DNA from 3 places in the Halalkalibacter lacteus genome. Region 2 is predicted to be linked to each of the others. Evidence: riboswitches for the same ligand, from Rfam matches in the RefSeq annotation. Region 2 holds a riboswitch; each other region holds the start of a gene.

Region 1 (7,926 bases), on a different contig from region 2:
TTCCTCCTCCTTACAAAAAACCGAACACAAAAAATGACCTAACTTCACAAATGTGAGAAGTTAGGTCATGAATAAGACTTCTATACTATGTATATATTCTTTCATTTACCATCTAGATAATATTTGATTGTAATAAACGTAATATAAAAAGGTGATTAGTGACAGCTAGACAATAATCAACTTAATAATACCATACTCTTCATTATTATTCAAACTATACTTATTTATGATTTTATTTTGTAGTACGTTAATCCAAGAGCAAACGCCAATACGGTCCCCTTTACGATATCCATAGCATAATACGGCACCGACATCATAACTAAACCATTTGATAGAATACCAATTAACACCGCTCCAAAAAATGTCCCAAGTGCATTTGGTTTTCCCGCACCTAATACTGCAAAGCCAATAAAGGTAGCCGCAACAGCATCCATTAAATAAGGTGTTCCCGCTCCAATTTCGGCTGTCATCACTCGAGATGCAAGTACAATGCCTCCTATAGCAGCAAACAACGCAGATAACAAATAAGCAATCATTTTATATTTATTAACCGGTATCCCTGAAAGTCTTGCTGCTTCTTGATTTCCACCAATCACATACATATAGCGACCATGCTTTGTAAATTCTAAAAAGATATGAACAGTAATCACGACAATAATCATAATAACAATAATCCATGGCACTTGTCCTATTTTCGAAAACGCAGGACTTATTTGACCAGTGGAAAACGTCCCATCAGGCATGACCATATTTTGTGACACAGTTGCGCCTCTCGTATAGGTCAAGGCGATCCCTTGCACGATAAACATAGTTGCTAAAGTAAGAAGCATATCTGGTATTTTCACTTTTACAATCATGAACGCATTAAATGCACCTACTATCAGTGCAGCAGCAATCGCTGAAAAAATAGCAATCGTTGTATTTTCTGAAAACCAAACAAACATAGAAATAACGATTGCATTTGATAATGAAGCTACTGAACCCACGGATAGATCGAATCCATTAACAGATAACGAAATCGTGATCCCAATGGCTATGATCGTGACAATTGAAATAGAGCGTAAAATATTGATAATATTATTACTTTGTATGAAAGTTGGGTTTGATATAGCAAATACAATGATTAGAATAACAATAGTTAAAAGCGTTCCGTATTTATAGAGGAAATTAAACAGGTCAAAGTTTTTTTTCTGTTTATCGATTGTTGTACTTAATGCCATTGTCTACTTACCTCCTGTCGAATAGTTCAATAATTCTTCTTCCGTTGTATCCTTGGTTTCAAGCTCCTTAACAACTTGTCCATCGTATAAAACATAAACACGATTTGTAATTCCCTTCACCTCTGCAAGCTCAGCCGAAGCGTAGATAATTGCTTTTTTTCGCTTCGCCAATTCCACAATTAGATCAAAAATATCTTTCTTTGCTCCAACATCTACACCTTTTGTCGGTTCATCAAATAGATAAACGTCAGCATCGGCAATCAACCATTTCCCAATAGCAATTTTTTGTTGATTACCACCAGAAAGGTTTTGAACTTTCGCTTCTTCAGTTGGCGTTTTAATTCCGAGACGACTAATTATTTCTAGAGATTGTTTCTTCTCAGCTTTTGTGTCTAAAAAACCAAATAACTTCGTGATTTTTTTTATGCTTGCTGCTGTAAGATTTGTTGCTACAGATTCTTCAACCAATATCCCTTCTTTTCTACGTTCCTCTGGTACTAGTGCTATTCCTTTTTTAACAGCAGCGTATGGGCTTTTTAGCTTTACTACCTCTCCTCGAATTTCAATTTCACCAGAAGTAATCTTTGAATAACCAAAAATCGCTTTACACAATTCGGTTTTCCCTGCCCCGACTAGCCCAGCCACGCCCACGATCTCTCCTTCATTTACGTGCATATTCAATTGGTGAATAACACCTGTATCAGAAAGTCCTTTTACATTCAGGACTGTATTTCCAATTTCAACATTGTAGTCTGGAAACTGCTCTTCAAGCTTTTCGCCTAGCATATGCTCAACTACACTACTTTGATTCATCATAGACGTTTTCTCTCTTGTGACAAATTGACCATTTCGCATAATCGTTAGTTCATCACATATTTCAAAAATTTCTGGCAACCTGTGTGAAATAAAAATAACACCGACATTTTTAGCTTTTAAGTCGCGAACAATTCGAAATAATTCACTTGTCTCTGTATGACTTAAAGGAGCTGTTGGTTCATCTAATATAAGAAACTTACATTGAGTTGAAATCGCCCTAGCAATTAAAACCATTTGTTTTTCTGCAAGAGTCAACTCACTAACTAGTTTTTTTGTCGATACGTTAATATTTATACTTTTTAATATATTTGTTGCTTTTCTATGAAGTTCGTTCCAATGAATAATTTGTCTTCTTCCCATATTATTTACTGTTTCATTTAACATGATGTTTTCAGCAACCGATAAATAAGGAATAAGCACAGTATCTACTTCTTGATAAACAATTTGAATCCCATGGTCTTGCGCATCCTTTGGCGTCCGAATATGTATCCTTTTCTCATCTATTAAAATATCTCCTGTATAGTGACTGTATGCTCCAGATAACACTTTCATAAGCGTTGATTTCCCTGCCCCATTTGCTCCTAAAAGGGCATGAGCCATACCGGTTTCAGCAAAGAAATCAACTTTATTTAAAGCTTTTACACCTGGAAATGAAATCGAGATATTTTTCATTTCTAATAAAGCCATGATCATGCCTCCCTCCCAACTTAATCTCTTATACCCTACCAGTAAACAAGTTCATATTAACCAAGTAAAAAGGACAACTCTTATTTAATGAGACTGTCTTTATCTTTCTTGTAGACAGAATCAGAGTAAATAAGAGCCATCCTATGGGCAATGATTATCATTCTTTTCAATCTACTAATAACTATTTTGTATAATGCTCCTTCAATGTCTGCATCCAATCTTCTTCGAACGCATCAGTTTCTCCCCAACCTTCAACTGTATTAGCAAGGTTGACCATATTTATTGCCTCACCTGCTTCTAGTAATTGATCTTGTGAAATCAGAGATGCCTCTAGGTCATAAGTTTGTGGTGTTTCTTCTCCAGCTAATTTCTTTGCAACGAGTCTCATGTTAACAGCACCAATCAATTTCGGATCAACGGCAGCCGTATATTTCCATGGATTCCCATCCTCCTGAATTTCTTGTAAGTCTGCATTTGAAACATCAATACCGTAAATTTTGATTTCATCTCTTCCTGCTTCCTTAATAGCTCGAGTTGCACCAATTGCAAAAGCATCCCACGTTGCAAAGATGGCATCGATTTCACCTTTAGGATGTTTGGTTAGCATTGCTGCTACAGCATTTTGGGTTTGAACAGATGTATCAGGGGCCGCTACTCCAAACCTACCAATTTCTTGAATACCGGGGTATTGTTCAAGAACATCTTGATACACATTATTACGTCTTACCATTGGAGGAAACCCATCTACCCAAAGATAAATAATATTCGCTTCTCCATTTTGGTCTTTAACTAATTGATCCAATGCCAATGTTGCAAGCGCCTCATCATCCTGTGAAGTAAGGGTTACACCTTCGATTTCAGTTAAATCATCAATCGAGTCAAATGTAACAACACTCTTTCCCTCATCCGTTAACTGTTTAACACTCTCAACAGTAGCAGCATCATCACCATGTGAAATAATAAATCCGTCATAATTCTCTGCTAATGCTTGTGCAATCGCGTCATGAAATCTAGCAGAATCCCCATTAGCAGTTATGACATCAACTGTAAATCCTAAACTCTCTCCTTCTTCTTTAGCCCCTGCCAAAAACTGTGCCGTATGGTCGTCACCACCGATTTTACGAATAACTTTAATTTTTGTTTCTTCTCCATTCGCAAACCTTTCAGGTACATTTTCAAACGATATATTCTCATCTGTAGAAACTTGTTCAGTAGAACTTTCCGCTCCACAACCAGTTAATAAAACGGCAGCAATAGCTGGTATTAGTGCTCTTTTTAAGAATCCTTTTTTCATCTCTCCATCTCTCCCCTTTTTGAACTACATCTTATCTCTTTTTGATAGTTTAATAACATACCGGACCAACTATCCCACAAAAAACCTCTCTATTGGATAGAGAGGTTAGTTATATGTATATACTTTTCCTCCCTTATCTTTCAAAACAAAATTATTTTGCAGGATTTAGCACCAATTCTTAATTAGAACGGTTGCTGGGCGTCATCGGGCCAGTCCCTCTGCCACTCTTGATAAGAGCTATATTATTAAATTATCAATTAAATCAATATACTCACTTTAATCCTTTAGTAGTATAATGTCAACAATAGAACTGGACTTTTATAAATAAACCAATTGGGATACTTGGATATAACAAATCTCTTACTTAACAACCATTCCTTTATTTCTCTACCCCTTTTGCCAAAATAGAAATTCAAAGAAGAATATTCATTTACCTCAAATTCCCTATTGCACAACAGAGTTTAAAAGAGGTTCAAACCCATCAATTCTACACTCTACAACATCGCCTTGGCGAATAACGGTTGCTCCTGGTGTTCCCGTCATAATAATATCCCCTGGTAACAGAGTCGTCACTTGCGATAGAAATGAAACAATATAGGCAGGATTATAAATCATGTTCTCTACTTTATTTTCATGTTGTATTTCTCCGTTTAGTACTGTTGCCACCTGTAAGGCTGGCACGTTTGAAACTTCATCCTTCGTTACTATGACTGGACCAAAACTAAAGAATGTATCAAAGCTTTTGGCCCTTTGCATAAACCGTGGATTTTCAGCATGAATATCCGCAGCCGTCGTATCTAATGCCGTTGTATATCCAGCAATCATATATAAAGCCTCTTCTTCAGGAATATTTTTGCACTTCTTCCCAATAACAATAGCCAATTCTGCCTCTGCTGTCGTTTTCTTTGATTGTGAAGGGATCTCAATCGTATCACCCGCGCCAATTATACTCGTGTCAGGTTTCATAAAAAAGACAGGATCACCACCTGCCGCACCACCTAATTCAGATCTCATCTTGACATAGTTCATTCCGATTCCCCAGATCTTGCGCGGATTTCGGTATATCGGGGCATAGGTAACATCATCGAATGCGAAAGCTGGTAGTTCCTTAACTCTTTCTTTCCCTCTACCTTTATACCATTCTTGCATATCTTCAAGCTGTCCTGATTCTATTAATCCAAAAACAGACTGAGACCAATTTCTCTGTTCAACCTCATTGATAGTCTTAATTAGAACGATTCCGTTATCATGCACCAGTCCAGCTACTTCTTTTCCACCTATTTTTACTGTCGCAAGCTTCATCGATATCACCTTAGTTTCAATTATTTAGTTGAAATTGTTCTATATTTTCATTTATCCATTGAAGTAGCCGGACATCCTGATTCGGTCCTGCTATGAAAGAAAGAGCAATCGGCAGTCCATCCTGCCCGGTAAGTGGAACTGTTACTTGCGGCAACCCTGCCAGCCCCGCAATACAAGACAATTGCATCGTTTGTGATCTACGCTTCTCAATCTCTTCTCCTGACAAATTACGAAGCGGAGCTTTTCCAGGTGTCGTCGGAATGATTAATAATCCACCTTCTCCTATCATCTCGATCATTCTTGTCCGAATATCTTTTCTAAGGATTTGCTCACTTGGACTCTCTTCTGCCTTTAACGTACTGGCCCATTCAAATCTAGCAGCAATCTCTGGCCCAAAGCTTGGATTCACTTTAGAGATCCAATCACCATGTGTCTTCCAAATTTCAATTCCTTGCAACGTTCTAAAACAATTCGCCCATCTTTGCAGTCCCTCTTGTGCAATAGTCACCCATTTCGATTTGGATGATTGCTCTAATGGCTTAACAACCAAAGAAAGAACTTCCTTGCTTTCCTCATCAGCCAATTCCCAACCTTCTTTTCCGAATAGAAAGTTTGTAAAAGGTTTTTCCTCTAAAGAAAGAGAAGTTTCCCCAATTAATGCATTCCCGGCTTCTAACAATAATTTTGCATTCCTTGTCATCCACCCGACTGTGTCAAAGCTTTCAGCAAGGGGAATGACTCCTTCAATCGGCACAAGGCCATGCGTAGGCCGAAATCCATAAAGTCCGCAGTAAGCTGATGGAATTCGCACTGAACCGCCCGTATCGGTACCTAATGCTAAATCGACTAGCTCTGCTGAAACACTAACAGCAGATCCACTTGATGAACCGCCTGGAATATGGGCAGGTGCTGTTGGATTAAGCGGTGTTCCATAATGAAAATTCTCACCATTTAAACTGTACATCAATTCATCCGTAATCGTTGTCCCTTGTAAGGTGGCTCCTGCTTGCAACAAGCGTTCTATTGCAAGCGCATTTTCTTTTGCTGGTTTATGCGTCCGTAGCCAATCTGGATTTCCAGCACTTGATGTAACTCCTTTAATATGAAATACGTCTTTCACTGCAAATGTAAGTCCTGAGAGGTCTCCTGATTTCAATGGTTCTACAATGATATCTTCATCTACAAACGCATTATAGTTATCTTTCACTTGAGTACCTCCCTTGGATTAAACACTCTCGATTCGTTCTTTTTTTTGATAAACGTCTAACGCTGCTTGAACGCCATCCCCAACATTTATTTTTGCTTTATGTCGTAGTAATACTGCTTCTAGTGATGCTAGTGTTAAGAGAACATTGCGTTGCTGACAACTATATCCCATCGTTCCTATTCTCCAAATCTTCCCATGCAGAGGTCCGAAAGAGCTCGCTATTTCAATTCCAAACTCCTCTAGAAGCATTGATCTCACCGAATCGCCATTTACTCCATCAGGGATATTCACACACGTAACCGTTGGCAGTTTATAACCATTATCCCCAAATAATGTAAGGCCCATAGCCTCAACACCGGCTACTAGCGCACGTTCATTTAAACGATGACGTTCAAAGCGATTTTCTAACCCTTCTTCTAGTATCAGACGCAAGCCTTCGTACAAACCATAAAGCATCGTTGTTGCTTCTGTATGGTGATTCAACCTTGCTGGGCTCCAGTAATCTTGTAATTGACTTAAATCTAAATAATTGCTGCGGATTTTCCTTGTGTTTGAAGCAAGCTGATCTTGAGAAACCAGACCCTTTTCAATTGATTTTCTCTCTAATAAAATATTCTCAATGCGTTCATTATACGTCAATGGTGCCATTCCAGCCGGTATTGATAAACATTTTTGCGTTCCCGTAATAAGACCATCTATGTTCCATTCATCTGTTAACACATTAGTTCCTGCGACGGTCGCTACCGCATCTACAATTAGTAGGATGTCTTGTTCCCTACAAGCACGCCCAATCTCTTCTAATGGCTGCATTCTCCCAGTTGACGTATCACCATGAACCATCGCAACAACTTTAGGTCGAATGGTTTTCATTTCGTCAATTACATTCTTAGGATCAAAGACACTTCCCCACTCGCAATGCATCAAATGGACTTTAGCACCACAGCGTTCTGCAATCTCTGTCAGCAATCCTCCAAAGCGTCCAAATGAAGGAATCAATACGGTATCTCCTTCTTCAATTACACTGCACAACATGGCTTCAATCCCTGCTCTTGATGTTCCATCTACCGGAAACGCCCAATGATTGTCCGTTTGCAAAACCTTCCGTAATTGATTCATTGTTTCGTTCATCAATGACGTAAAAGTTGGGTCAAATTGACCTAAAATTGATGAAGACATTGCTTGCAAAACTCTAGGATCGACCTCTACAGGTCCTGGTGTCATAATTGTTCTTGCTGGAACATGTAATCTATTTGTTGGTTGCATAATTTCTACCCTCCCATTATTCAAAAACGCTATTTAGCTAGTTTCACTAATGTATTTATTAAGACTTGTGTACCAACGACACAATCTTCTTTTTCAGTCCATTCTTTAGGATTATGACTAATCCCATCTTTAGACCT
Region 2 (7,926 bases):
GCTCAACTGGACGTACAGCCTCTTTTTTCGCACGCGCCTCAGCAAGCTCTTTAGCAAGACGTTCACGTTCATCTGGTTTTGCTAGTCGATTAGCAATATCCAACCCATTCATAGCATCTTTCGCATATAAGACCAAACCGTCGTACTCAGCCGCAATTTTTGTATCCGTAAATTTCCTCGTAAGCGCAGCTCCGCCTACAAGAATGGGTATTGATATTTCTTGCTGACGTAAATCTTGTGCTGTTAACACCATTTGCTGAGCAGATTTCACAAGAAGACCAGACAATCCAATTGCATCGGGATTTTCTTTCTTAATTGCTTCAATTAATGTGTTGGAAGTAACTTTAATACCAAGATTGACAATTTTAAACCCATTATTGCCTAAAATGATCTCAACTAAGTTCTTACCAATATCATGAACATCACCTTTAACCGTTGCAAGTAGAATCTTCCCTTTTCCATTATCATTTTCTTTTTGCTCCATATGTGGTTCAAGATGGGCAACAGATGCTTTCATTACTTCTGCACTTTGCAGAACTTCAGCAACAATTAATTCATTATTATTAAACAGTTTACCTACTTCGTCCATCCCAACCATAAGAGGTCCATTGATAATATCAAGAGGGTCAGAATAAGTTGCTAACGCTTTGTCTAAGTCTTTCACTAAACCTTCTTTTGTACCTTCAACTATATAGGAAGCTAAGCGCTCTTCAAGAGTTAAATTAGAATGATCAACCTTTTTCTCAGCCTTTTTCCCACGATAGAACGCAGTAAACTCAGCTAGGGTTTTATCGGTTGTTTCAAATAACAGTTTGTTAGCCATTTCTTTTTCTTCGTCAGAGATCGAGGCATATCTTTCTAATTTTTCCGTATTCACAATCGCATAATCAAGCCCCGCTTGCGTACAGTGATATAAGTATACGGCATTTAACACTTCACGACCTACCGGTGGCAAACCGAATGAAACATTACTAACCCCTAAAATTGTTAAACATTTCGGAAGAGCTTCTTTAATAAGCCTAATTCCCTCAACAGTCGCATTTGCCGACCCGATATACTGTTCATCACCCGTTCCAACTGGAAAGACAAGGGGATCAAAAATAATATCTTCAGACTTGAGTCCATATTTATTAACGAGTAAATCATGAGAACGCTTCGCAACTTCTACTTTTTTCTCGGCAGTTACAGCCATTCCCTCTTCATCAATCGTTCCAACAACAACAGCCGCACCGTATTTTTTCACAATTGGAATAACCGCTTCAAACCGCTCTTCCCCATCTTCTAAATTAATCGAATTAATAATCGCTTTTCCTTGTGAATAGGTCAAAGCTTTTTCAATAACCACTTCATCGGTTGAATCGATCATCAATGGAACTTTCACTTTATTAACGACAAACTGAAGAAAGTTTTCCATATCTTCCATTTCTTCACGGTCAGGGTCTGCTAGACATGCATCAATAACATGTGCTCCCTTTTTCACTTGAGCTCTAGCAATCTCTGATGCTTCTTCGAACTTTCCTTCAGCAATTAATCGCTTGAATTTCCTAGAACCAATGACATTTGTCCGTTCTCCTACAAATAACGGACGCATACTGTCATCATAAATAAGCGGTTCAATACCAGACACAGCATGAGGGTGCGACTCATTAAACGTTCTCGGTTGAAACTCTTTTGTTGCCTCTACCATTGCGCGGGTATGATCAGGCGTTGTCCCACAACACCCTCCAACTACATTTAACCAACCTTTTTCTGCAAAGCCACGTAGTTTAGTCGCCAGTGATTCCGGAGACTCATGATAATGCCCCTCTTCATCAGGCAAACCTGCATTCGGATAACAACTTACATACGTCGTTGCTAGTTCTGATAATGAGCGAATATGGTCACGCATAAATTCTGGTCCTGTCGCACAATTTAATCCGACTACTGCTGGGTTCATATGCTCTAGCGATAAATAGAACGCCTCAATGTTTTGACCAGCTAACGTTGTACCCATCGGTTCAATTGTACCTGAGATAAAAATAGGCAACTTTACATTAAGCTCATTAAATGCACGCTCAATCCCAATATAACCTGCCTTAACGTTACGCATGTCTTGACTCGTTTCAAGTAACATCACGTCAGCACCACCACGGATGATTCCACGCGCTTGCTCATGATAAGATTCAACTAGTTTCTCAAACGTTGTTCCACCAGTTACAGACAATGATTTCGTTGTTGGCCCCATTGCTCCAGCAACAAACCTCGGCCACTCCGGGGTAGAGAATTCATCTGCTACCTTTTTAGCAATTGCCGTAGCAATACGGCTCAATTCTTCCGCCTTATATCCTAGGTCATAATCGTCTAAGACGATATCAGTTGAACCAAATGTATTCGTCTCAATAATGTCAGCGCCTGCTTCTAGATAAGCTCGGTGAATCTTTTCAATTACATAAGGTGCTGTTTCATTTAAATACTCGTTACAGCCCTCATATTCTTCCCCACCAAAATCTTCAGCTGTTAAATTAGCTTGCTGTAACATTGTTCCCATCGCACCGTCTAAAATGAGTATTTTCTTTTCAAGTTGTTGTTCAAACAAAGACTTAACCATATGTCCTTCCTTTCTACTTTCCACTTACTTTATCAATCGTTATCTTCCCTGCATGATAAATTTCTGAGCTTCAATATATTGAGTTAACTCCACTGTCATTTCATAACGCAAGAATGGTGTAATTAAATAAATTCCATTGAAATAAGTAAGTGCTGTATCAATTAATGATTTTGCTATTTTGATTCCTTCTGCTGTTGATGCGTCTCTATCTTCTCCACAAGCTACCATCGCAGCACGAATATCATCTGTTAATTTAATCCCTGGTACTTCGTTATGAAGAAATTCGGCATTTCGAGTACCTGTTAATGGCATAATCCCAATATAAATAGGCTCTTTTACATGCTTCGTTTCATCAGCTAGCGCTTCGATTTGCTCCACACTATAAATTGGTTGTGTCATGAAGTAATCCGCACCGCTCTCAACCTTTTTCTCCATTCGCTTAACCGCTTTGTCGAGGTGCCTGACATTCGGGTTAAGTGCTGCTCCGATAGAAAAGTTTGCTTTTTGTCCAAGTTCTTTCCCTGAAAACGAAATGCCTTCATTCAATTGTTTAATAAATGAAATGAGTTGAAACGAACTTACATCATAGACAGATGTTGCTCCAGGAAAATCGCCAATTTTTGTTGGGTCCCCTGTAATGGCTAACACATCATCAATTCCTAACGCATTAAGACCCATTAAGTGTGATTGTAAACCAATCAAATTTCGATCACGACACGTAACATGAACAAGCGGTCTGACTCCAAGCTGCTCTTTCACCATCGCTCCGAGTGCTAGATTATCGACTCTTGGAGAAGCAAGTGAATTATCAGCCATTGTCACAGCATCTACACCAGCTTCCTTCAATGCCTTTGCGCCCTCCATAAATCGTTTTGTATTTAATTTTTTCGGGGGATCTAACTCAACAATAACAGATTTACGTTCTTTCACAATTTCTGGTAACGGCGTTTGTTTCCGCGGAATGTGAATCGCTTCTCTCACCGCTACAAGTGGACGGACCGTTTTACTAGTGACCGGTTTCGTAACAGATTTTACTTTTGCAAACGCCTCAATATGTTCCGGTGTTGTCCCGCAGCACCCACCTAATAAGCGTACACCTTGTTTAATAAATTGTTCCCCCATCGCTTGAAAGTAATCAGCATTCGATTGATAGAACACTCGCCCATCTCTGTAATCAGGCAAACTTGCATTCGGGTAGGCTGATAGAAAGGCCTCCTTCGGTAAAGGCATCGTTTCAAATGAGCGAAGCATATGAAATGGACCTGTCCGGCAATTCAACCCGACAACATTCGCTCCTACTGCTATAAGCTGATCAAACGCATTAGAAACAGCTATACCACCGTTCATGACACCAACTTCACCTATTGAAAGATTGACAATTATCGGTAAATTAGTTAGCTTTCTAGCTAGACTCGTTGCCATTTTTGCTTCCTCTAAATCATAAAATGTTTCAAGTAAAAGTCCATCGACACCCTCATACAATAGTTCATTCATTTGCTCAGAAAAAGCAACTTCAATTTCGCGCAAACTCCATTCTTCAAGTTGAAACCTTCTTATTCCACCAACAGTTCCGACTACAAATGCTGACTTTTTTGCTGCTTGTCTAGCTAAGTTTACAGCCGTCTGATTGATTGTCTGAACTTGTTTATTAAGACCGTATTTCTCAAGTTTTAATTGATTGGCTGCATATGTATTGGTTTGTACTACATCCGCGCCAGCTTCTACATATTTTCTATGAGCATTCACAATTTTTTCAGGGTCAGTTATATTCACCTCTTCAAAGCACTGATCAACGCCTTGCTCATAAAGCAAAGTTCCCATAGCACCGTCCCCAATTAAAACCCGCGTGGCTAATTGTTCTAGTAATTTCATTCGTCGCCCTCCTCTTTTACATACCGGAATGCCTGGTCAAGATCTGCAATTAAATCTTCAGCCCGTTCTATCCCAACAGAAAACCGCAAAAGACGATTACAAACTCCATTTGCTATTCGAATATCTTCAGGAATATCCATATGCGTTTGCGTAGCAGGATAAGTCATCAAGCTTTCGACCCCCCCTAAACTTTCTGCAAAAGAGACAAGTTTCAACTGCTGCAAAAATGGATTCACCCATTGCTCATGTAAGATACGAAATGAGACCATGCCTCCCTTACCTGGGTAAAGGACATCGGTCACGCTTTCTTGCTCATTTAAGTATGTAACAATCGCTTTTGCATTTTCTTCATGTTTATCCATACGAATCGCAAGTGTTTTCATGCCTCGAGTTAAAAGATATGAATCAAACGCAGATAAAATCGCTCCAATTCCATTATGATAATACCCAATTCTTTCACATAACTCTTCTCCCTTAGCGACAATTAACCCAGCAATCACATCATTATGCCCTCCTAAATATTTCGAGGCACTATGAATAACGATATCTGCCCCATCAACAAGTGGTTGTTGTAACAAAGGAGTGTAGAATGTATTGTCAACGATTAATAACAATCCATATTTTTGGGCTATTTGAACCAAGTCTGGAATTGATGCTTCTTGCATCAGTGGATTCGTCGGTGTTTCAATAAATAAAGCTTTTGTTTTATCGGTGATACAACGTTCAAACTGCTCAAGTTTCCTCGGATCAGCAAAGGAAAATGTTAAGCCCCAGCGATTCCATCCTTGTTCGAATAGACGGTATGTCCCTCCGTATAAATCTTGAGAAGCTAAAATTTCATCACCTTGTTCAAAGAGAGATAGCACCGTTTGGATGGCAGCCATACCCGAACTACATGCAAATCCTCTATCCCCCTCTTCTAGTTTAGCTATCGCATTTTCAACCACTTCCCTCGTCGGATTTCCAGTTCGAGCATAGTCGTAACCAGTCGACTCCCCAATCCCAGTGTGTCTATATGCTGTTGAAAAATAAACAGGTGTATTGATCGTCCCAGTCGGGTCCGAAGAACGGTTTCCTATTTGCACTAAAATCGTTTCTAGTTTTTCTCGGTTCATCTTTCATACCTCCAATAATTCAATCATTTCATGATCCTCTCTCACCTATTTGTCGCTGATTGAGGTATAAATAATATCTTTTCTTTCATCTTCTACAAAAAGAACCACCCTCATTATATAAGAAGAAGGTGGTTTTTATAAATCATTCACTTCTTCTTATCTCTCAAGCCAAAAGACTTGATGGAATTAGCACCTGACCTATAAAGGCTGGTTGCTGAGACATCATAGGGCCAGTCCCTCCGTCTCTCTTGATAAGAAATTCAAATATTGTTTTTTGCGTTTAATCAAAATTACAACAATTCATACAATTTTGCAAGTGAAAATTTCTAAAAAAGCTTTTTCATACAAGATTTAGTTATCATCCCTTTATAAACACTACCAATTATTCTAGTGTTGCATCAATATTTAAATTCTCCTCATTCCCACAAACACAACGCTTAAAACCAGTCTCATACTCTCCATTCTCGTTTCGTCTCCCACGTAAAATGTATTTCTCGCCACAAACAGGACAACGAATAACAATACGATAACGTCCTTCTGCCATAATCATCACCCTTTACTATAAATATGCACTTATCCCCATTACTATTTATCACTCACTCTTTCATTATTCGTCTAAATGGTGAGCTCGTTTTACCTTATTTAAAGCTACCCACCATAGTACTAACATAAACGGAATCAACCCAATTAAAAAATACATATCAAATACAATAAAAATAGAATCGTATACGCCATGTAATATGATAGGAAAACAAAGGGACAACGTCAAATGTTTCACTCGTTGTTGTCCTTCTATTTTCGCCCTTCCTAAATAGTATCCCATTATAACACCAAATAGAGCATGGCTTGAAACCGGAAGCAGTGCTCGACCAAATGCTGTCTCAAGTCCATTAGCTATTAAATAAAATACATTTTCTAATGTGGCAAATCCTAACGAGAGCGACACACCAAATACAATTCCGTCATAGCGTCTCGCAAAAGTTGCATGTTGATACGCAAAAACCCAAAGAAGAAACCACTTGAAAAACTCTTCCACGAACCCATATAAAATAAATGCCCTAGAGAACGGATTACTAAAATATCCTTCAGTTGTAAACGCATATTGCAAGACCATTACTGGGAAAACGAGTAGCACACCTATCAAAAATGTTCTAAATACTAGTGCTATTGTACTCGTGGTATAATGGTTACGTAGATAGAAATAAGATAATAATGCCATTCCTGGAGCGATTGCTGCTGTTACAATTGCAAACAACTTGCTCTTCCTTTCCCATTGCTTTACTCTTTAAAATTAATTTCTAAGCTGGTATGATATTATTCTATAAAACTTAAATTTGAGGTGTGCTTTTTGAAAAAAATTCTCGTTTTACATACAGGTGGCACAATTGCGATGCAAGAAAATGAGCAAGGAGCCGTGCAACCAAACTTGATAAATCCATTATATTCCACTATCGAATCGCTATCAAGCATCGCCTCTGTTATCGTTGACGATTATTTGAATATTCCATCACCACATATGACCCCTAGTTTAATGATTGATCTTGCAGAACGCTTAAAAGAAAGAGTAAAAGAAGATCATTTAGACGGTATTGTTGTCACACATGGAACGGATACACTTGAGGAAACAGCTTATTTACTTGACCTTTTACTTGATTGGAATATTCCCGTTATCATTACTGGAGCTATGCGTTCAAGTAACGAACTTGGCGCTGACGGCCCTCATAATTTAATAGCTTCTGTAAGAGTTGCAGCAAATGAAGATGCACAAGGTAAAGGTGTACTCGTCGTATTGAATGATGAGATCCACACAGCAAAAAACGTAACAAAAACACATTCAAGTAACATTGCTACTTTTCAAAGTCCACAATATGGACCGATTGGAATTGTCACAAAACGTGGTGTCTTCTTTCATCACACCCTTTCGAAGCGAGAATGTTACCCGGTTAAGAAGATAACAAAAAAGGTGGCATTATTAAAAACTTATACTGGTATGGATCATTCGATCGTTGACGCTATTGCATCAACACACATAGATGGGCTTGTTATCGAAGCCTTCGGTCAAGGAAACGTCCCCCCAACTATTGTGCCTGCATTGAACCGTTTGATTAATCGAGACATTCCTGTCGTCTTAGTCTCTCGCTGCTTCAATGGAGTCGTTCAAGATATTTATGCATATGAGGGCGGAGGTCGTACGTTAAAGGATATGGGTGTCATTTTTACAAATGGATTAAATGGTCAAAAAGCAAGATTAAAACTAATGGTCGTATTAGAACAAACAACAAATCGAACGACAATCCAAGAATTATTCTACAAATAAGAAAAACTGCAAAGCTGTCTTTTCTTAGAAGCACT
Region 3 (7,926 bases), on a different contig from region 2:
GAATTCACAAGCTTCAAGATGCCTTTTTGCTTCGAATGCATTTCTTCCCCATACCGTAATACCATGGTTTCGTATTAAAACCGCTTTTGTGTCAGCTGAAATTTGTTCGCCAACAGCCAGACCTAATGTTGGCAAGTCTGCAAAATTTTCAACTATTGGAATCGTTAGTTCTCCGTCTTCTTCCCAAATTCCAAATGCCTTTATCAACTCCACATTCCGAAATGTAACGGAGCCTTTCTCAGCATAAAGTTCTGAAATCAAATTATTATCAAGTGTATGAACATGAAGACTACATCCAGCATCCGTTCTCTTATAAACCTCTAAATGAATCACTGTTTCCGCCGATGGTTTTCCCTGCTCAGTTAGGGCATTTCCATCCTGATCAACGAGGACAAAATCTTCTTCTGTCTCTTGATACTTATCCTTACCGCTCACCGTGACAAGACAAGTAAGTGGCTCATCACTGACCTTGATAGATAGATTTCCACTCGTTCCTGGAAACCAGTTTCTTACCCCAAGTTCACGTTTAATAGAGGCAAGTTCATTCCAAGCTGAAATCATACTTTCACCTCATTTTGTTCTAAAATTCGAATAACATCATGAAACGTTTCAAAAGACTGATAAGGCAGATTCAATTCTTCACACTTTTGCTGCAGGAAATCTCGTGCAATGACTAAATCAGCTTGCTTAGCAGCTTGCAAGTCCGTGATTGAATCACCTATAACAATCTTATAATGCCCTTCTCCAATTTCGCGCAAAATTGATGGCTTGCAACAGCCACATTCATTTGAACATTGTTCATCACAGGTATGCGGCCATTCAACTCGGATTTTCTCTTCATTAAATTTCGCTTCATTACAATAAACCGGCAAGTTGTATCCTTTTAAAAGTGGATGAACAAAAAAGTCCATACCTCCACTAACAACGACTAAATCTAGTCCATTCCTTTTTGTGTATGAAACAAATTCACCGAACCCTTCACGAATCTTTGCATCATTTAAAATGAAGGTTGTCATTTCTTCTTTTAATTCAGCAGGGAGGAGACGAAAGAATTGGCCCACTCCTTTTTTAATCGAAATCCGTTGACTAAGAATATCATCTTTAATTTCTTCCCATTCAGGTGGGGCAAATTTCTTCATAATCGCGACAATATTATCATTCTCTGTAATCGTCCCATCAAAATCGCAGAATATCATCGGATTCAGGGTCATTCCCCTCCCCATAGTTCAATCGCTTGAGCTAACTCCTGATTTTCAGTCGCTGCCTCTTTTAAAGATTTATGATCTAATACAGCATCAATTGCCTGAAGAAATGCTTTTCCACCCGCTGCAGCACCTCCAGGGTGACCGTGAATTCCACCGCCCGCATTAATAATGCTGTCGACCCCAAAATCAGCGATCAATTTCGGCGTTAAACCCGGGTGGATGCCAGCAGATGGCACAGGAAATGCTTTTTTAAAGACCGAATCTTCACTTGTTAAGTTCAGAGCTATCTCTTGTGTCTCTTCTTTTGCCATCGCAACAGAACCATAAGGAGACGGAAATAAAACTAGATCTGCTCCAGCCATACGAGCTAATTTCCCAAGTAACAAACCTGGTGAAACCCCGAAATCTGGCGAAGAAATCATCGTTCCCGAAAATGCTGGATGGGCCATAATTGGCAATGGAATATTCGGGTCTTCTGCAAGTGCCTGCATAACATCCAAGCCATAGGCGTATGTATTAAACAGCAAAAGATCAGCGCCTAATTCCACCGCTTTATAAGCATTTTCTTTTAACTCCATTGTTTTTCCTGTTAAGTTGACTGCATGAAGCGTTCGTTTTCCAGTTTCTTCATAACTCTCCCGTAAAGCCTCTTGACAAACTGCTATTCTTTTTTCAAGTGGCGTTCGTTCATTTTCAAAAAGAATTTCATCATCTTTAACGATGTCAATTCCTCCAAGAGCTTGTGCTTTCATTTGCTCTTTAAGCGAAGATAAATCGCGCCCGATGACTCCTTTAAAAATACTCATTAATAAAGGACGGTTATATGCATTCGTTAATTCTCTAATACCTTCTATTCCATATTTCGGCCCAGGGTACCCTTGTTTTACCTCATCAGAAAATGCCAAGTCAATGAGTTTCACCTTGCCATCTAATGAGAACTTCCCAAATGTTGTTGTCAGAACCGCTGGCAAATCATTTGAAAAGTTCACGCTTGGATATCCTACGGAAATACGAGCCTTATTATTTGTTACCATTTTTGCTTCAACGACTCTTCCTTTATGACGCTCGAGCTGAGCTTGTTCCACTGCAGGTAGATTAGTCCATGAACCTACTGTTAACCCAACAGCAATTGCCTCTGCTTTTTTTTCTAAACTTTCTGGCTTTGCTTCAAGAAGGTATGTTGCTATTACTTCACTCACTATACTAAAACCTCCATTATGTACTTCTTCTACTAAATTGTGGATAAACGCGATATTGGCACTTAATAATAGTTTTGAATTATGCCAGTATTCTTATTTTCCGTCAATCATCAAAGGGTGTTTTTCCTTTTTGTACATAGAAAAATTTGACTACTTATAGTAGTATCTCAATTTTATCACTTTATCAAACTAAATGATCTCTTAATTTGCAAAATCCAATTGACAGTTCCCTTTCATTCGGTGTAAGATGACACTCAAATAGGAAAGCTTTTTTAAAAGTAGCTTATAACTAGACTAAATGAGATCGTATTAAAGTGCCCACGTATCGGCTTTTAGGGGACCTTCTTTAACCAATGAATGCATATAACTTCATATAACTCTTATTACGAGAAGGCTGAGGGAATTGGACCGATGACGCCCGGCAACCGGCTTAAAAGCAATGGTGCTACTTCCAACGGAATGATAAACATTCTGACAGATAAGAGGAACGAACACGATGTTTCAATCCTCTTGATTTGTTTTCAAGAGGATTTTTTTATTGGAAATCATAACTACATCGTACTTAACGGACCACAATAAGTTCTTTTAGGAGGTTGCACATATGAAAGTACTAACTTTGCAAAAGAAAATCTATAAACCTTTAAACACAGAAACAGCAATGGAGTTAAGTAAAAAATTGCAATTATTCGACCTGGATGATCAACTCACTTCTGAAGAAATTGGTGATGGAAATTTAAATTTGGTTTTTCGAGTAATGAATGAACAATCTGGTAAATCACTCATTATTAAACAAGCACTCCCATACGCCAAAGTTGTTGGAACAAGCTGGCCGTTAACACTAGACCGTGCTCGTATTGAAAGTGAATCATTAAAACGAACATACCAACTCGTTCCAAATTTCACTCCAAAAGTCTACTTTAGTGATTCAAACCGTGCTGTTACAGTTATGGAAGATCTATCTGATTTCACTATTTTACGTAAAGGTTTACTTGCTGGGAATGTTTATCCTAACTTAGGAAAGGATATCGGACAATTTCTAGCACATACACTCTTTTTCAATTCAGACTTTGGGTTAAATCAACAAGAAAAGAAAATCCAAAGTAGTCGCTTTATTAACCCTGAATTGTGTAAAATCACAGAAGACCTTGTATTCACAGATCCATTCTATGATCACGACACTAATAATATTGATGAAGACCTTAAGCCATTTGTTGCAAAAACGATATGGGAAGATCCATCTTTAAAGCTTGAAGTCGCGTCATTAAAAAAGGCTTTTCTCACAAAAGGAGAAACACTCGTTCATGGTGATCTTCATACAGGGAGTATTTTTGTTCGTGAAGAAGATACGGTAGTGATTGACCCTGAATTTGCCTTTTACGGTCCAATGGGATTTGATATTGGTGCCTTCATTGCCAACATTATTTTGAATTATTTATCTCAACAAGTTCATTTAAAAGATCAGCCACAAAAGCAAGAAGAATACAAACACTACTTACTAAATGTCATTTCTGAAAGCTGGAATGTATTTAGTGAAGAATTTACCTACCTTTGGAATCAACACCCACAAGATGTCTATATGAGTGTTGATGGTTATCTCGATCAAACGTTACAAGAGATTTTCAAAGATACGATTGGATTTGCAGGTTGTAAAATAGTCCGACGAATGATTGGTCTTGCCGGTGTAGAAGATGTTGAATGTATTTTAAATCAAGCAGTCAAAAATGAAGTAAAGAAAACTGCACTTACTCTCGGGAAAAACCTAATCTTAGAACGTAGTCAGATTTCAACAATAGATGAATTAGTAAAGGTTGTGAGTAAACATGCTTAATAGCCCCATTCGTTCCGTTCAATGGAACATAGACAAAATTATATTACTAGATCAGCGATTGCTTCCAGGAAAGACGGAATTTCTCACACTAACTTCAATAGAAGATGTTTGGGATGCCATCTTTGAACTAAAAGTACGTGGTGCACCAGCAATTGGCATTGCCGCTGCATATGGATTAGCTCTTTCAACACAACAATCAACACTATCCGATTTTGATAAGTTTCGTTTGGAACTTGAAAAAGAAGCCGCCTATTTAGAAACGTCTAGACCTACTGCTGTCAATTTATTTTGGGCAATAAAACGGATTCTCTCTGTTGTAAGAGATGTAACGACTGTTCAAGAAGCGAAAGAAGCTGTTTTAGCAGAAGCTCTTTTAATTGAAAAAGAAGATGAAGAAGTTTGTCGATCAATCGGGGAATACGCACTTAGTTTATTTCAAGATGAAGACACATTGCTTACTCATTGTAATGCAGGAGGAATTGCAACAGCTCGCTACGGTACTGCACTTGCGCCGTTTTATATTGCAAAAGAACGCGGAATTAACTTAAAAGCTTTTGCTTCTGAAACACGTCCGGTCTTACAAGGAGCAAGACTTACAGCATGGGAACTCCAACAACTTGGTGTTGATGTCACGTTAATAACTGATAATATGGTCGCACATACGATTCAATCAAAAGGCATTAATGCAGTCATTGTTGGCGCTGACCGCATTGTAGCAAATGGTGATACTGCTAATAAAATTGGAACGTACGGTCTCGCCCTCATTGCCAAGTCATTAGGAGTTCCATTTTACGTTGCTGCACCACTATCGACCATTGATTTAGACACAGCAACAGGTTCTGATATTGAAATTGAAGAACGCCATCCTGATGAAGTCCGTACCATCAATGGTCACCCTATTTCACCAGCTAATATTAACGTCTTTAACCCAGCCTTTGATGTTACACCTGCAGAGTTAATTACCGGTATCATTACGGAAAAAGGCATTATAAAAGGTGACTACCCAAAAGAGATTGTTGCTCTTTTTCAGTAATGTTACCTAATTAAAAAAGAACGATTGACGGTCGAGAAATCCTTATAAAAGATGGGGTTTCTCTTTTTTTATCAAACCGTAACTTCCCCTACGACTTACATCATCCAAAACTTTAGAGAGAAATCATTAGATTCTATTTAACGCCTTTATACTATACACTATTATCAAACTAGTAAAAGGAGTGAAACAATCATGACGATTATAGCATTTTCATTTGCACGTTTTGCAATTACCTCAAGTCTCCAAGCAGTCACAGTCAATCAACTTGATACAATACCAGAAGGATTTAATAATTCAATCAGGTGGAATGCAGGGCATGTTCTTGTTATTGCTGAAAGTATATTAAGCCACTTAGAACATTATGAAAAAACTCTTCCTCCGCATTATAAAGAGTTTTTTCACAAGGGTACTAGTCCTGCAGATTGGAAAAGCGAGCCACCGGCCATTTCAGAAATAGTGGAATTATCAGACAGACAACTTCAGGCAGCTCAAACACTAGTTGAGAATCATACAGATATACCACTTGAAAAGCCTTTTGAACTGCGTGACCATTTGTTTTCTACTGTTCCAGATTTACTCAGCTTTCTCTCTTTTCATGAAGGTCTCCATTTTACTGCAATTAAAATATTGCTTAAAACAACAACAAAATGAGGCGCACGTAAAAGAGGGTGTCTCAAAAGAGTCTGCCACCGACTAGTTAGCACTATATAATATAGAAGTTGAGCATTTGCTCAACTTCTATATTGTACCCTAATGGTCAGACTCTTTGGTTTTGAGTCACCCTCTTCATTTGAAGAAATTATATATCTCCCATTTCTAGCTTCATTTGCTCAAGTATTTTCTTTTCAAGTCTTGAGACTTGAACTTGAGAGATACCAAGTCTCGTTGCTACTTCTGATTGGGTTTGATCTTTGTAATAACGCAGATAGACAATTAGCCGTTCTCTTTCATCAAGATCGCGAATCGCTTCTTTTAAAGCAATTTTATCAAACCATTTCGTTTCCGTTTGATCAGCAATTTGATCTAACAGTGTGATCGGATCTCCGTCATTTTCATAAACGGTCTCATGAATGGACGAAAGTGACCGGCTCGCTTCACCGGCAAAGACGACTTCTTCCGGCGTGATTTCTAATGCCTCAGCAATCTCATTAACAGTTGGAGTCCGCCCGAGAGATTTGGTCATTTCATCTTTCATTTTACGAATCTTATTTCCTAGTTCTTTAATGGAACGACTGACTTTCACCGTACCATCATCACGGAGAAAGCGCTGAATCTCACCAATAATCATCGGTACGGCATAGGTTGAAAATTTAACATCATAGGACAAATCAAACTTATCAACTGACTTTATAAGCCCGATACACCCGATCTGAAATAAGTCATCTGCCTCATAGCCACGGTTCATAAACCGTTGTACGACCGACCATACGAGCCTCGTATTTCGATTGACGATTAAGTCTCTTGCATCTTGATCGCCATCCTGGCTTCTAGCAATTAGCGCTTTTACTTCAGCATCGGAAAAATGTGCCTGCTTTTTCTTCTGTTGTTTTACCTCGACATCCATAGGCAAAACTCCTTAATTACACATAGCTTTGCTATTTGTGAGTGTTTTTTTTAAATATACGGTCGTACCGATCGATGGTTCAGATACGATTTGAAGTTCATCCATAAAGTTTTCCATAATCGTAAATCCCATACCAGAACGCTCTAGCTCTGGCTTAGTCGTAAAGAGAGGTTGACGAGCTTCTTCAATATCTTGAATTCCCATACCTTCATCTCGAATCGTTAGTTCTATCGTTCCATTTTCAAGCGTACAATGAATATACACCATTCCATCTGATTGATTATTGTAGCCGTGAATGATCGAATTTGTGACTGCTTCTGATACCACTGTCTTAATTTCAGTTATTTCATCCATCGTTGGGTCAAGTTGAGCAATAAATGCTCCCACAGTTACACGCGCAAACGACTCGTTTTGGCTCTGAGCTGAAAACTTCAAATCCATCACATTTTGCATCGCTTAAGCCACCCCCAAAGTTTGCAAAGCAAATTGTTCACTTTCTTCTAAGCGGATAATTTTAAACAAACCTGACATTTCAAACAAGCGTTTTACTGAAGAGGATATCGCACAAACGACCATCTCTCCTGCATTTGCTTTCACTTGTTTATACCTGCCAAGAATGACGCCTAGACCAGAGCTATCCATAAATGTGAGTAACTCTAAGTTTAAAACAATATGCTTCACCTGGCCGTCTACTAGCTTCTGTTCAATCTGACCACGTAACTCTTCTGCGGTATGATGATCGAGCTCGCCCTCTAATCTGACGAGCAAGACACTCCCTTTTTTCTCCAAATCAATTCGTAAGCTCATTTCATCACTCCCTCTAGTTAGCTTACATGAGTTTGCGTATAGACTTTTGCCTATAACATGTCAACCCATTTTCCTGCTTTGCTAGAAAGAGATTCGCTCTTTTCCTTGCTTCTTCCTGCTAGATGACAAAACTAGTCTTCATTCGCAAAAAGTAGTCAAAAGAAGCGTTAGGCAGCTCCAAATTTCGCAAGCGTGCGCTTAAACAATTTCCACCAAGATGCTTCATATACATCATCACCTGCAACAAGTGGCGTCTCACTGAGGACTTCGCCTTCCTTCTCAATAAACAA

The links. A riboswitch is a leader RNA that binds a small molecule or an ion and turns the genes downstream of it on or off. The one in region 2 is predicted to bind S-adenosylmethionine.
Region 1: linked by a shared signal. The riboswitch ahead of SAZ04_RS04500 (sugar ABC transporter substrate-binding protein) and the one ahead of SAZ04_RS07485 (methionine biosynthesis PLP-dependent protein) in region 2 are both predicted to bind S-adenosylmethionine.
Region 3: linked by a shared signal. The riboswitch ahead of mtnK (S-methyl-5-thioribose kinase) and the one ahead of SAZ04_RS07485 (methionine biosynthesis PLP-dependent protein) in region 2 are both predicted to bind S-adenosylmethionine.

Annotation. Positions count from the first base shown of each region.
Region 1 covers NZ_JAWRVL010000004.1:103,152-111,077, forward strand. The annotation lists gene SAZ04_RS04490 (ABC transporter permease) at 225-1,220, opposite strand; gene SAZ04_RS04495 (sugar ABC transporter ATP-binding protein) at 1,224-2,729, opposite strand; gene SAZ04_RS04500 (sugar ABC transporter substrate-binding protein) at 2,905-4,017, opposite strand; SAM riboswitch class I at 4,148-4,254, opposite strand; gene SAZ04_RS04505 (fumarylacetoacetate hydrolase family protein) at 4,462-5,319, opposite strand; gene SAZ04_RS04510 (amidase) at 5,336-6,526, opposite strand; gene SAZ04_RS04515 (pyridoxal-phosphate-dependent aminotransferase family protein) at 6,545-7,789, opposite strand; gene SAZ04_RS04520 (Zn-dependent hydrolase) at 7,819-7,926, opposite strand, start outside.
Region 2 covers NZ_JAWRVL010000007.1:154,671-162,596, forward strand. The annotation lists gene metH (methionine synthase) at 1-2,587, opposite strand, end outside; gene SAZ04_RS07480 (bifunctional homocysteine S-methyltransferase/methylenetetrahydrofolate reductase) at 2,627-4,459, opposite strand; gene SAZ04_RS07485 (methionine biosynthesis PLP-dependent protein) at 4,456-5,574, opposite strand; SAM riboswitch class I at 5,728-5,832, opposite strand; gene SAZ04_RS07490 (hypothetical protein) at 5,957-6,118, opposite strand; gene prsW (glutamic-type intramembrane protease PrsW) at 6,182-6,829, opposite strand; gene SAZ04_RS07500 (asparaginase) at 6,923-7,891, shown strand.
Region 3 covers NZ_JAWRVL010000006.1:1,765-9,690, reverse strand. The annotation lists gene SAZ04_RS05860 (methylthioribulose 1-phosphate dehydratase) at 1-561, opposite strand, end outside; gene SAZ04_RS05855 (2-hydroxy-3-keto-5-methylthiopentenyl-1-phosphate phosphatase) at 558-1,211, opposite strand; gene SAZ04_RS05850 (2,3-diketo-5-methylthiopentyl-1-phosphate enolase) at 1,208-2,404, opposite strand; SAM riboswitch class I at 2,782-2,889, shown strand; gene mtnK (S-methyl-5-thioribose kinase) at 3,006-4,232, shown strand; gene mtnA (S-methyl-5-thioribose-1-phosphate isomerase) at 4,225-5,265, shown strand; gene SAZ04_RS05835 (DinB family protein) at 5,458-5,916, shown strand; gene sigF (RNA polymerase sporulation sigma factor SigF) at 6,065-6,829, opposite strand; gene spoIIAB (anti-sigma F factor) at 6,842-7,282, opposite strand; gene spoIIAA (anti-sigma F factor antagonist) at 7,286-7,636, opposite strand; gene SAZ04_RS05815 (D-alanyl-D-alanine carboxypeptidase family protein) at 7,804-7,926, opposite strand, start outside.